4 linked regions of the Rheinheimera salexigens genome follow. The protein of the gene in region 2 interacts with the protein of the main gene of each other region in a pairwise test. Links are inferred from orthologs where the notes say so. Each region holds a gene or a part of one and is shown on either strand. Other genes may lie near its edges. The genes, in order: secA, ybgC, acpP and plsB.

Region 1 (3,316 bases), 1.9 Mb from region 2 along the record:
CATCGCGAATGCTGGTTACTCGGCAAAAGCTAAGTTGCTCTAGTTGTAATACCTGCGCTAATACCGTATTCAGCTGTTGCATTAGCTTAACTTGCTGCTGTTGGTTTGCTAGCGAGCTATGGGCTAATACCTTATTGATATCCTTTGGTTTTTCAGTATAACGTGCCATGAATTTAACGCGCTCAACATAATTTAATAGCCTAAGTAGTGTAACAGCTTCTGTATTTTTTGGCAGAATCTAAATTGGCTATTGAAAGCTTTAGCATTTGTCACCATATCTAGCGTATTATGGTGAGAATTTCACATAAATTACTTTCACCTTTAAATACTGGTTTGCATGAACTAGCCAGGGCTGCACTGCAGTTTTAACTTAATATGGTAACTGGATAATGTTTGGAAAACTTTTCACCAAATTAGTTGGTAGCCGCAACGACCGCTTCTTAAAAAAACTACAAAAACAAGTACAGCAAATCAATGCGCTAGAGCCGGAGTATCAAGCCTTAACCGATGACCAGCTGCAGCATAAAACTGTCGAATTTAAACAAAAAATAAAAGACGGTGCTACGCTAGACGACCTCTTAATTGAAGCTTTTGCTACCGTGCGCGAAGCCAGTACTCGGGTATTTGGTATGCGTCACTTCGACGTTCAATTACTTGGCGGTATGGTACTGCATCAGGGTAAAATTTCTGAAATGCGCACCGGTGAGGGTAAAACCTTAACCGCTACGCTACCTGCGTATCTTAATGCGTTAGGCGGCGGTAGTGTGCACGTTATTACAGTTAACGATTACTTAGCCCGTCGTGATGCTGCAACAAACGAGCCGCTGTTTACCTTTTTAGGTATGAGCGTTGGTGTCAACGTACCGGGTATGGCGCACGTTGATAAGCAAAAAGCTTATGCAGCCGATATTACCTACGGTACTAATAACGAATTTGGTTTCGATTACCTGCGTGACAATATGGCCTTCTCGCCAGACGACCGCGTTCAGCGCGATCAGGCTTTTGCTATTATCGATGAAGTTGACTCGATATTAATCGATGAAGCCCGTACACCATTAATTATCTCGGGCCCAGCGGAAGATAGCTCTGAGCTCTATCAAAAAATTGATTTGTTAGTGCCACAGCTCATTAAGCAAGAGCAAGAAGACGAAGAGGGTAAGCACGGCGATGGCCATTTCACTTTAGATGAAAAAGCGCGTCAGGTTTACTTAACCGAAGAAGGCCAAATTAAAGTTGAAGATATGCTGCGCGAAGCGGGCATGATCGGCGAGCAGGACACTTTATTCTCAGCGGCTAATATTACCTTATTACATCACGTGTATGCGGCATTACGTGCTCATCAACTATTTAAACGCGATGTCGATTACGTGGTTAAAGACGGCGAAATTGTTATTGTTGACGAACACACCGGCCGTACTATGGAAGGGCGTCGTTGGTCAGAAGGCTTACACCAAGCGGTTGAAGCCAAAGAAGGCGTTAATATTCAAAACGAAAACCAAACCCTTGCTTCTATAACCTTTCAAAACTATTTCCGCTTGTATGAAAAGCTATCCGGTATGACAGGTACAGCTGACACCGAAGCATTTGAATTTCAACAAATATATGGTCTAGAAACTATCGTGGTGCCAACAAACCGGCCTATGGTACGAAACGATATGGCCGATTTAGTCTATTTAACGGCTGAAGATAAATACCAAGCCATTATTGCCGATATTATTAAAAAGCAACAAGCTAAACGTCCGGTATTAGTGGGTACAGCTTCAATTGAAAGCTCAGAATATCTATCTGAGTTACTCAATAAAGCTAAAATCACTCACAAAGTATTAAACGCAAAATTCCATGCTAACGAAGCTGAGATTATTGCCAATGCCGGTCGGCCAGGTAATGTCACAATCGCTACTAACATGGCAGGTCGTGGTACCGATATCGTCTTAGGCGGTAGTTTACAAGCTGAACTAGCCGGTTTAACCGACGCTAGCGAAGAGCAAATTGCCCAAGTAAAAGCTGACTGGAAAATACGCCACGATGCTGTTGTTGAGTCGGGTGGTTTACATATAATAGGTACTGAGCGTCATGAATCACGTCGTATTGATAATCAGTTGCGCGGTCGTTCTGGTCGTCAAGGTGATAACGGTTCAAGCCGGTTTTATTTATCGTTAGAAGACTCGTTAATGCGTATCTTTGCTTCAGATCGGATGTCAGCCATGATGCGCCGTCTGGGTATGGAAAAAGGCGAAGCTATTGAGCATCCATGGGTCAGTCGTGCCATTGAAAATGCCCAACGAAAAGTAGAAGCGCGTAACTTCGATATTCGTAAGCAATTATTAGAATTCGATGACGTGGCTAACGATCAACGTAAAGTTGTGTACGAGCAACGTAACGAGTTATTAGACGCTTCTGATATCAGCGAAACCATTACGGTTATTCGTGGTGATGTAGTTGAAGACTTAATTAGCCAATATATTCCGCCAGAGTCGTTAGACGAAATGTGGGATATTCCGGGCTTAGAGCAGCGTTTAAAAGCTGACTACGCGTTAGAATTACCTATCACACAATGGTTAGCCGACGATAAAAAGCTGTTTGAAGAAAAGCTACGCGAGCGCATTCAGCAAGAAGTAGAAAAATCGTATCAAGAAAAAGAACAAATGGTTGGCCCAGATGTATTGCGTCAGTTCGAAAAAGCCATAATGTTGCAAAGCTTAGATACCCACTGGAAAGAACATCTAGCAGCTATGGATCACTTGCGCCAAGGCATTAACTTACGTGGTTATGCGCAAAAGAATCCTAAGCAAGAATATAAGCGCGAAGCGTTTGAATTATTCTCAGATATGCTAGAAAACTTAAAAATAGACGTTATTGGCGTACTAGCACGAGTGCAAGTTAAAGCCGCAGAAGACGTTGAAGCGGTAGACGAGCAACGCCGCAAGGCTGACGCTGTTCCGCATAGCTATCAACATGACGAAGTTGAGCAGTTAGGCGCTGACGTACCTGAGACAGCACCTGTCGAAGTAGCGCAAGGACCAGTGATCCGTGATGGCGAAAAAATTGGCCGTAACGATGCTTGTCCATGTGGCTCAGGCAAAAAGTACAAGCAATGCCATGGCAAACTTGTCTAAGCCGATGTTTGACAATAAAACAATAACAACGGAGTCAGCTAACGCTGGCTCTGTTGCTTTAAAGCCAAAACAGTTACATGTCGCTGTAGGTGTCATAATTCGTGATAACCAAGTGCTACTAAGCTTGCGCAGTAAGCAGCAACATCAAGGTGGTAAGTGGGAGTTTCCTGGTGGCAAGGTAGAAGCCGGTGAAACCGTCT
Region 2 (2,702 bases):
TACGCCGGGTTCGGGATTATGCACAAGTAAAGGCCAACGGTGAAGTCACCATCGAAATTGCAGCACAAGCACTGCAAATGGTTGATGTTGATGCCGAAGGTTTCGACTATATGGATAGAAAGCTATTGCTTACCATTATTGAAAAGTTTGATGGTGGTCCAGTGGGCTTAGATAACCTTGCCGCCGCGATAGGTGAAGAAAAAGATACTATCGAAGATGTTATTGAACCATTTTTAATTCAGCAGGGTTTTATTCAGCGCACACCAAGAGGGCGCATTGCCTCACCTAGAGCTTATAGCCATTTTGGTTTTGATTTACCCGAGTCGACAAAACAATAAAAAGTTTGCAATAAAACGACTGTAATAAGGTTGTTTTAAGGTTAATGCTGAATTTTAGCTAAAAAAAAGCCCACTTAAGAGTGGGCTAAGCAACAAGTTGAAGCAGGGCTTCAAAAAAATCCAGGGAACATGTGAAACATAACAACACTTAGTAGAGCTAAGAGCAGTTAATAAGTGAACTTGGCTAAAGTGCAGCAACTTCATTACCGCACTAGTGCGCTAGCTCAGAACACAAGCGTATATTAGGTTAACTGAGCAATTACTTCAAACGAGAAAAATTACCACTTAAGTATTAGTAAATCTAATGCGAATGACAAAGGTAGCCGGTAAGCTATTGTTTAGTTAATAGACTTATCTAGCTCAATAAGCCGTATTCATGTAGTGTTAAGCCTAACTAGACGATATTAGCGGTATTACTATTTGTTAGGCAAGAGGTTTGGTTGCTAGTTAATAAATTAAACAATTGAGTTAATCTTGCTGAGTTGTTAACTGGTCGCAGTAGTGCTGCTTAACTTAGTTATTAGCGTTAAGTTTAATCAGCAGAAGTGCTAACAAAAAACAAGTAGTCGTTATAAAAAAATATAGTTAGCAATATCGCTACTTACCAATTGAGTTAGTGCCGCAGCTTACATATTATATGCAACCTAAAGCGAACATACATGTCTAAAACAATCTTTACTTTTCCAGTGCGTGTTTATTACGAAGATACAGACGCCGGTGGTATTGTATATTATGCCAATTACCTAAAATTCTTTGAACGAGCACGTACCGAATGGTTACGTGCTTTAGGTGTAGAGCAGGATTTATTATTAGCAAATGATGTGGCTTTTGTGGTGACTCAGGTAGTAATGGATAACTATAAAGCCGCTAAATTTAATGAATTATTGACCGTGCGTAGTCAAATTAGTACTTTAAAACGCGCGAGCATGGTATTTAAACAGCAAATACAAAATCAGGCCGGTGCAGTTGTGTGTTCGGCAGACATTAAAATAGCCTGTGTATCATTGCAGGAAATGAAAGCCCGAGCGATTCCGGCAGAAGTGACAGAGGTATTACAAGGTGTCAGGTGAAATTTCAATTTTAAGTTTATTAATAGAAGCAAGTATAGTTGTACAACTCGTGATGCTGGTTCTGTTGGTAATGTCCGTTATGTCATGGGCCATGATTATTCGTCGGCGTAAAATATTAAGCGAAGCCTTAATTGATGCCCGTAAGTTTGAAGATAAATTTTGGTCAGGTGTTGATTTATCAAAACTGTATAATGAAGTAAACGCTCGTTCTACCGTAAACGGCCTAGAAGCTTTATTTAAAGCTGGCTTTAAAGAATTTGCCCGTTTGCATAAATCCAGCAGCAAACAATCTGTTGCGGTAATGGAAGGTACACAGCGTGCTATGCGCGTAGGCTTGTCGCGTGAAGTTGAACGCTTAGAAACTAATTTACCCTTTTTAGCGACTGTTGGCTCTATTAGCCCTTATATCGGCTTATTTGGCACGGTATGGGGCATTATGAATTCCTTTATTGCTTTAGGTGCTGTTGAGCAAGCTACATTATCAATGGTAGCGCCGGGTATTGCTGAAGCACTTATTGCTACTGCTATTGGTTTATTTGCCGCTATTCCGGCAGTTATAGCCTTTAATAAGTTTTCGCATCAGGTTGAAGTGCTTGAATCTCATTATGCTAATTTTGCTGAAGAATTTGCCAATATTTTAAATCGCCAAGCGATGGTAAGTAATGGAGACAATAGCTAATGTACGTGCGGAAAAAGCGTAGATTAAAAGCTGAAATCAACGTTGTACCTTATATTGACGTTATGTTGGTGTTATTAGTCATCTTTATGGTGACCACACCGCTTATTACGCAAGGGGTAAAGGTTGAACTGCCAAAGTCTGCTGCAGAACCGATTAAACAAATGAAAGACGGTAAAACACCTTTAGTGGCGACGGTAGATCAAGATGGCTTGTATTATTTTGAAAAAGACAGCAAGCAACAAGGGCCTTTTACCACTGAACAGTTAACTGTTGAAGTCGCAAGTTGGTTAACCATAGAGCCGGGAACCCAAGTCATTGTGAAGGGGGATGGCAGAGTGAGTTATGATGCGATAATTCGCTTAATTAATATATTAAAACAAGCTGGCGCGCCATCGGTGGGATTAATGACTGATAACGTGGACTCGAAATAATATGGCTATAAAAATAGACCCACCATTAGCAAAATCGCTGGGGCTGCATTTAGTCGTTATTATTTTGTTAGTGTGGGGCGCAGATTTTACCTCTAAGCCTGAAGTTGTTAATGTTACGCTGGAATCTGAAGGTGAAGCGCAAGCACCGGTTGAAGCAGTTGCTATTGATTCTGAAGCTTTGCAG
Region 3 (2,806 bases), 1.1 Mb from region 2 along the record:
GGCAATACCGGTTGTGAATAACGTAGATGTTATAGCCGCTACTGATAGCGCAGATATAAAAGATGCCCTGGTGCGTCAATTATATAGTCCAGTACGTTGGACCGAAACAATTGAATTTTTAGCTAGCCAAGGTGTCAATCAGGTTCTAGAGTTGGGTGCAGGTAAAGTATTAACAGGTTTAATTAAACGTATAGATAAAACCATCAGTACAGCAGCTGTTGGCGATCAAGCCACGCTTGAGGCTGCACTTACATTGGAATAGGCACCTAAATAGGTACCGAATTAAGTACGAAAATAGGAATAAAATGACTAACTTTATCTCATTAGAAGGCAAAGTCGCATTAGTAACAGGTGCAAGCCGTGGTATTGGTCGTGCTGTTGCTGAACAATTAGCGGCTTTAGGCGCAAAAGTAGTAGGGACGGCAACGACTGAAAAAGGCGCTGCCGCAATTAGTAGTTATTTAGGTGACAAAGGCTTTGGTCTAGTGTTAAATGTTGCTGATAACGATTCAATTGAGCAATGTTTGGCCGAAATAAAACAACAGCTTGGCGATATCGAAATTTTAGTGAATAATGCCGGTATCACTCGCGATAATTTATTAATGCGGATGAAAGATGATGAATGGCTTGATATTATTCAAACTAATTTGACATCAGTTTTTCGTTTAAGCAAAGCGGTTATGCGTCCAATGATGAAACAACGTTTTGGTCGTATAATCAATATTGGTTCTGTTGTTGGCTCTATGGGCAATGCAGGCCAAACAAATTATTCAGCAGCGAAAGCGGGTGTGCTAGGTTTTACCAAGTCACTTGCCAAAGAAGTTGCGTCGCGTGGTATTACGGTTAATGCTGTGGCACCAGGCTTTATTGATACTGATATGACAAAAGACTTATCAGAAGAGCAAAAAGAAGCTATTTTTAGCCAAGTACCGGCAAATCGTTTAGGGCAACCTAAAGAAATTGCCGCAACTGTAGCATTTTTAGCTTCAAATCAAGCTGCATATATTACCGGTGAGACTATTCACGTAAACGGCGGCATGTATATGGTGTAACAAGTGTATTGTTAGCAGGTTTGACCAGCAAAAAATGCTGTTTCTCACGCTTGCATCGCACTTAGCTTACGCATAAACTAGCGCCACACAAAATTGCACGAATTGTTGCGATTTATATGAGTAAAAGGAAAGAAAGATGAGCAACATCGAAGAACGCGTTAAAAAAATTATCATTGAACAACTAGGTGTTAAAGAAGAAGAAGTTAAGAACGAAGCTTCTTTTGTTGAAGACTTAGGTGCTGACTCGCTAGATACAGTTGAATTAGTAATGGCGTTAGAAGAAGAATTCGATACTGAAATTCCTGACGAAGAAGCTGAAAAGATTACTACTGTTCAGTTTGCTATTGACTACGTTAAAGCACACGCTGAATAAGCGAGATGCTTACAGAACGGGTAGCTAAGCTACCCGTTTTCGTTTTACGACTTCAATAATTTTCATGGCGGAGGGTTTTGTGGCAAAACGTCGTGTAGTGGTTACCGGTTTAGGTATGTTAACGCCATTAGGTAACGATGTAGCCTCAAGCTGGCAAGGTTTACAGCAGGGTAAAAGTGGTATCTCTATGATAGAGCACTTTGATACCACTGCTTACACCACAAAGTTTGCAGGATTACTTAAAGATTTTGATGTGGAACCTTATTTCTCGGTTAAAGATGCCAGGAAAATGGATCTATTTATTCAATATGGCGTAGCGGCTGGTATACAGGCGTTTCGCGATTCAGGAATAGAAATAACTGAACAAAATGCTCCGCGCATTGGTGCAGCTATTGGCTCAGGTATTGGTGGCTTAGGTTTGATTGAAGAAAATCATACTAAGTTACTCGCGAGCAGCCCGAAAAAATTATCACCATTTTTTGTGCCATCAACCATTATTAATATGATTGCTGGTCAATTATCCATCATGCTTGGCTTGCAAGGGCCAAATATCAGCATTGTTACCGCCTGTACTACGGGTGTACACAATATTGGCCATGCGGCGCGGATGATTGCTTATGGTGATGCTGATGTCATGATCGCTGGGGGTGCTGAAAAAGCATCAACACCGCTTGGCATGGGGGGGTTCGCTGCAGCTAGAGCATTATCTACTCGCAATGACGCGCCACAACAAGCAAGTCGGCCATGGGATAAAGACCGTGACGGTTTTGTGCTAGGTGATGGTGCGGGTGTGATGGTAGTCGAAGAATACGAGCACGCTAAAGCCCGTGGCGCCAAAATCTATGCTGAATTAGTCGGTTTTGGTATGAGCGGTGACGCTTACCATATGACATCGCCACCAGAAAATGGTGCAGGTGCTGCTTTAGCCATGACGAATGCTTTAAAAGATGCAGCTGTTAATGCTGACCAAGTGGCTTATATCAATGCCCACGGTACATCGACACCGGCTGGTGATATTGCCGAAACACAAGCGATTAAATCTGTGTTTGCTAGCAATATCGATAAAGTGATGGTGAGTTCGTCTAAATCTATGATTGGTCACTTGTTAGGTGCTGCAGGTTCAGTGGAATCTATAATTACTGTGCTTTCATTGCAAGATCAAGTAGTAACACCAACCATTAACTTAGATAACCCTGATGTTGGCTGTGATTTAGATTATGTGCCGCATGAAGGTCGCCAAGTGCAAATGGAATACGCTTTATGCAATTCATTTGGCTTTGGTGGTACTAATGGCTCTATATTGTTTAAACGAGTCTAATAGGCTGTTTTAATACATAAAGGCTGCTAATTGCAGCCTTTATTTTTACTATTGTGTTAGCCT
Region 4 (3,096 bases), 2.8 Mb from region 2 along the record:
TGCCGCTAAAATAGGCTGACCAGCAGCAACTTTACCGATGAGTGGTAAACCTAACTGTTCAGGTGCATCATTATCCAGTAAGCGGATACCTCTTGATGTACCTGGTAACATTTCTATAGCACCTTTTTTAGCTAAGGCTTTTAAATGTTCTTCTGCCGCATTAGCAGATTTAAAGCCCAGTTGGCTGGCAATTTCGGCCCGTGTCGGCGGCATGCCGGTTTTTATCTGATAATCTTTAATCAGTTGCAAAACTTCTGCCTGTCGCGGCGTTAATGGTCTCATAATGCTGGTTACCTATACAGTTTATACTGTTAGTATATACAGGTAAGATGCAATTGCAAGTATCAGTGCTAATCGCTAACTTTACCCTAAGCCCTGACGTGGTATGCTATGCGCCGGATTTTTTTGAGGATAATGTCATTATGTTCCGCTCGGTTAAATTGTTTGCAGCGTTATTAAAGTGGCCTTTGCGCCCGTTGCTGAAGTACAAAGTAGTACCTGAACAGCCCGTTACCGAGCTTAATATAGATACTTCTCAGCCTATTTTTTATATTTGCCCTACTGAATCAGGGTCGGATTTGGCTGCATTAAAGCAGGTGTGTAAAAACTTACAACTGCCGGATCCTACTTCAGATGTGGATATTGATGGTGTAAAACACTTTCGCACCTTATTTTTAGAAAGACCGCATACTTTAGTGTTTAAACGAGGTAAAACTCAAGCACTACAGCAAGCCTTAGCATTACTTGATGCCCATCTTAAAAATCCCAGTTTACATGCCCATATTGTGCCTGTTTCAATCTTATGGGGTCGCGCTCCCGGTAAAGAAAACAGTATCAAATGGTTGTTAGGCGAAGCCCATGCGCCAAACTGGCTAGCCAAGCTATTAATCGTGTTTATATCTGGCAGGCACTCATTAGTTCGCTTTATTCCTGCTTTGTCTTTACAGCAGATGGCGGCAAAATTTGGTGCCGATAATGATACTGCACGTAAGTTATTACGTATGTCACGTTTTCACTTTTATCGACAACGCTTAGCCGCCAATGGTCCTAAACTAGTTAATCGCAGCCAACTCTTTACTGCCTTACTAGCCGCGCCAGCATTGAAAAAAGCCATAGCGGAAGAGGCAAAGTCTAAGCGCATATCTCTGGAACAAGCGCGTAAAAATGCCCATAAATTATTATTAGAAATTGCCGCAGACTATCGCTCTTCTACGTTAAGAGTTGGTGATCGAATATTAAGTTGGCTATGGAATAGGCTGTATACCGGTATTAAAATCAATAATGCCGATGTACTACGTGACTTAGCCCAAAAAGGCCATGAAATTGTCTATGTACCCTGCCATCGCAGCCATATGGATTATTTGTTACTTAGCTATGTTATTTATCAACAAGGCCTCGTTCCGCCACACATAGCCGCGGGTATTAACTTAAATTTTTGGCCGGCAGGCACCCTTTTCCGACGTGGTGGCGCTTTCTTTATCCGCCGTAGCTTTAGCGGCAATAAATTATATTCCGCCGTATTTCGCGAATATTTATGCCAGTTATTTATCAAAGGCTACTCGGTAAAATACTACACTGAAGGCGGTCGTAGCCGCACTGGCCGTTTACTACAGCCCAAGACAGGTATGTTAGCGATGACTCTTCAATCTATGCTTAGAGGTATTGACCGCCCCGTTACTATTGTTCCAGTCTATTTAGGCTACGAGCATGTTATGGAAGTAAATACTTACTTAAGCGAACTGCAAGGCTCAGGCAAAAAGAAAGAGTCAGTATTTGGTGTCATAAAAGCGATCCGAAACTTGCGTGATTATGGTTATGGCTATGTCAATTTTGGCGAGCCCTTAACCTTAAATGACTACTTAAACCAAAACGTCCCTGACTGGAAACAGGCTATTGATCCAATAGAAGTGCAAAAGCCGCATTGGTTAGCCGGTGTGGTTGACGATGTTTCACAAAATGTTATGCAGCGGATTAATCATGCTGCCGCTTTAAATAGTATTAATTTAATTGCCCTAGCTTTACTTGCCACCGATAAACACACTTTAACTAGGCAAGAGCTGGAGCAGCAATTAGATTTTTATCTGCAACTTCAGCAGCAAGCTCCTTATCATGGCCAAACCACTTTACCGCAAGCCAGCAGTAGCGAATTAATTGAGCATGCTATTAGCTTAGATAAAGTACAGCAGCATAAAGATCAGTTTGGTGAGTTGATTAGCGTCACGGCTGAAAGCGCGATCTTAATGAGCTACTATCGGAATAATATTTTGCATTTATTTATATTACCGTCGATTTTAGCCAACGCAATTTTGCATCAACGCGAAATGAGCTGGCAGGGTTTACTTAATATTGTGCGCCAGCTATATCCTTTATTACAGCAAGAAATGTTTTTACAGTTAGACGATATTACGGCTTATTGTCAGCAGGTATTGCAACATTTAGTCCAGAAAAATATCGTCCAGCAGCAAGGCGAGCTTTACTTTGCTCCCGCGCAACAAAGTAATAGCTATTTTATGTTAAGTTTATTGGCAGATAACGCCGAACACACTTTACAACGCTACGCTATGGTATTCCAACTTATCTTAACGCAACAGGCGCAAAGCCGAGCTGACTTAGAAAAGCAGTGCCATCAATTAGCTCAACGTTTGTTACAACAGCACGGCATTACCGCACCAGAGTATTACGATAAACAGCTGTTTTCTACCTTAATTAACGCGCTACGCGACAATGCTTACACCCAAAGTGATGAGCAAAGCCGTGTGCAAGCAACCGATGCTTTAGTCGAGTTAAACCACACTGTAGATAGCCTGTTACGCAATGATGTTTTGCTTAGTATCCATAGTATTATCCCTACAAGCCGCAGTTAGCGGCTTGTAGGATAAGCGCGGATAACACCTTCTTGCATGGTTGAGGCAACTAAGGTGCCATCACGACTGAAGAATTGGCCTCGTACTAGCCCTCTGCCACCAGAAGCACTTGGGCTATCAACTGCATATAACAGCCAATCATCAAAACGGAAGTCATGATGAAACCACATTGCATGGTCAATAGTCGCTACTTGCATATTAGGCGCCATAAACGATTTACCATGTGGTTGCA

Evidence for each region.
Region 1: the proteins of ybgC (region 2) and secA interact in binary tests that used the Escherichia coli proteins (3 or more experiments, as listed by UniProt). The link is inferred for Rheinheimera salexigens from one-to-one orthologs.
Region 3: the proteins of ybgC (region 2) and acpP interact in binary tests that used the Escherichia coli proteins (3 or more experiments, as listed by UniProt). The link is inferred for Rheinheimera salexigens from one-to-one orthologs.
Region 4: the proteins of ybgC (region 2) and plsB interact in binary tests that used the Escherichia coli proteins (3 or more experiments, as listed by UniProt). The link is inferred for Rheinheimera salexigens from one-to-one orthologs.

What each region holds. Positions count from the first base shown.
Region 1 is NZ_MKEK01000001.1:959,928-963,243, forward strand. It holds secA (preprotein translocase subunit SecA), read left to right. Parts: upstream 1-389; coding sequence 390-3,116; downstream 3,117-3,316. Other genes in the region: BI198_RS04475 (DciA family protein), read right to left, coding at 1-169; mutT (8-oxo-dGTP diphosphatase MutT), read left to right, coding at 3,100-3,316. UniProt on the Escherichia coli protein: Required for protein export, interacts with the SecYEG preprotein conducting channel.
Region 2 is NZ_MKEK01000001.1:2,888,621-2,891,322, reverse strand. It holds ybgC (tol-pal system-associated acyl-CoA thioesterase), read left to right. Parts: upstream 1-997; coding sequence 998-1,408; downstream 1,409-2,702. Other genes in the region: tolA (cell envelope integrity protein TolA), read left to right, coding at 2,520-2,702; tolR (protein TolR), read left to right, coding at 2,087-2,518; tolQ (protein TolQ), read left to right, coding at 1,398-2,087; ruvB (Holliday junction branch migration DNA helicase RuvB), read left to right, coding at 1-338.
Region 3 is NZ_MKEK01000001.1:1,814,630-1,817,435, forward strand. It holds acpP (acyl carrier protein), read left to right. Parts: upstream 1-1,188; coding sequence 1,189-1,425; downstream 1,426-2,806. Other genes in the region: fabD (ACP S-malonyltransferase), read left to right, coding at 1-262; fabG (3-oxoacyl-ACP reductase FabG), read left to right, coding at 306-1,052; fabF (beta-ketoacyl-ACP synthase II), read left to right, coding at 1,505-2,743. UniProt on the Escherichia coli protein: Carrier of the growing fatty acid chain in fatty acid biosynthesis.
Region 4 is NZ_MKEK01000001.1:107,092-110,187, forward strand. It holds plsB (glycerol-3-phosphate 1-O-acyltransferase PlsB), read left to right. Parts: upstream 1-329; coding sequence 330-2,864; downstream 2,865-3,096. Other genes in the region: lexA (transcriptional repressor LexA), read right to left, coding at 1-282; tesB (acyl-CoA thioesterase II), read right to left, coding at 2,861-3,096. UniProt on the Escherichia coli protein: Catalyzes the transfer of an acyl group from acyl-ACP to glycerol-3-phosphate (G3P) to form lysophosphatidic acid (LPA). This enzyme can utilize either acyl-CoA or acyl-ACP as the fatty acyl donor.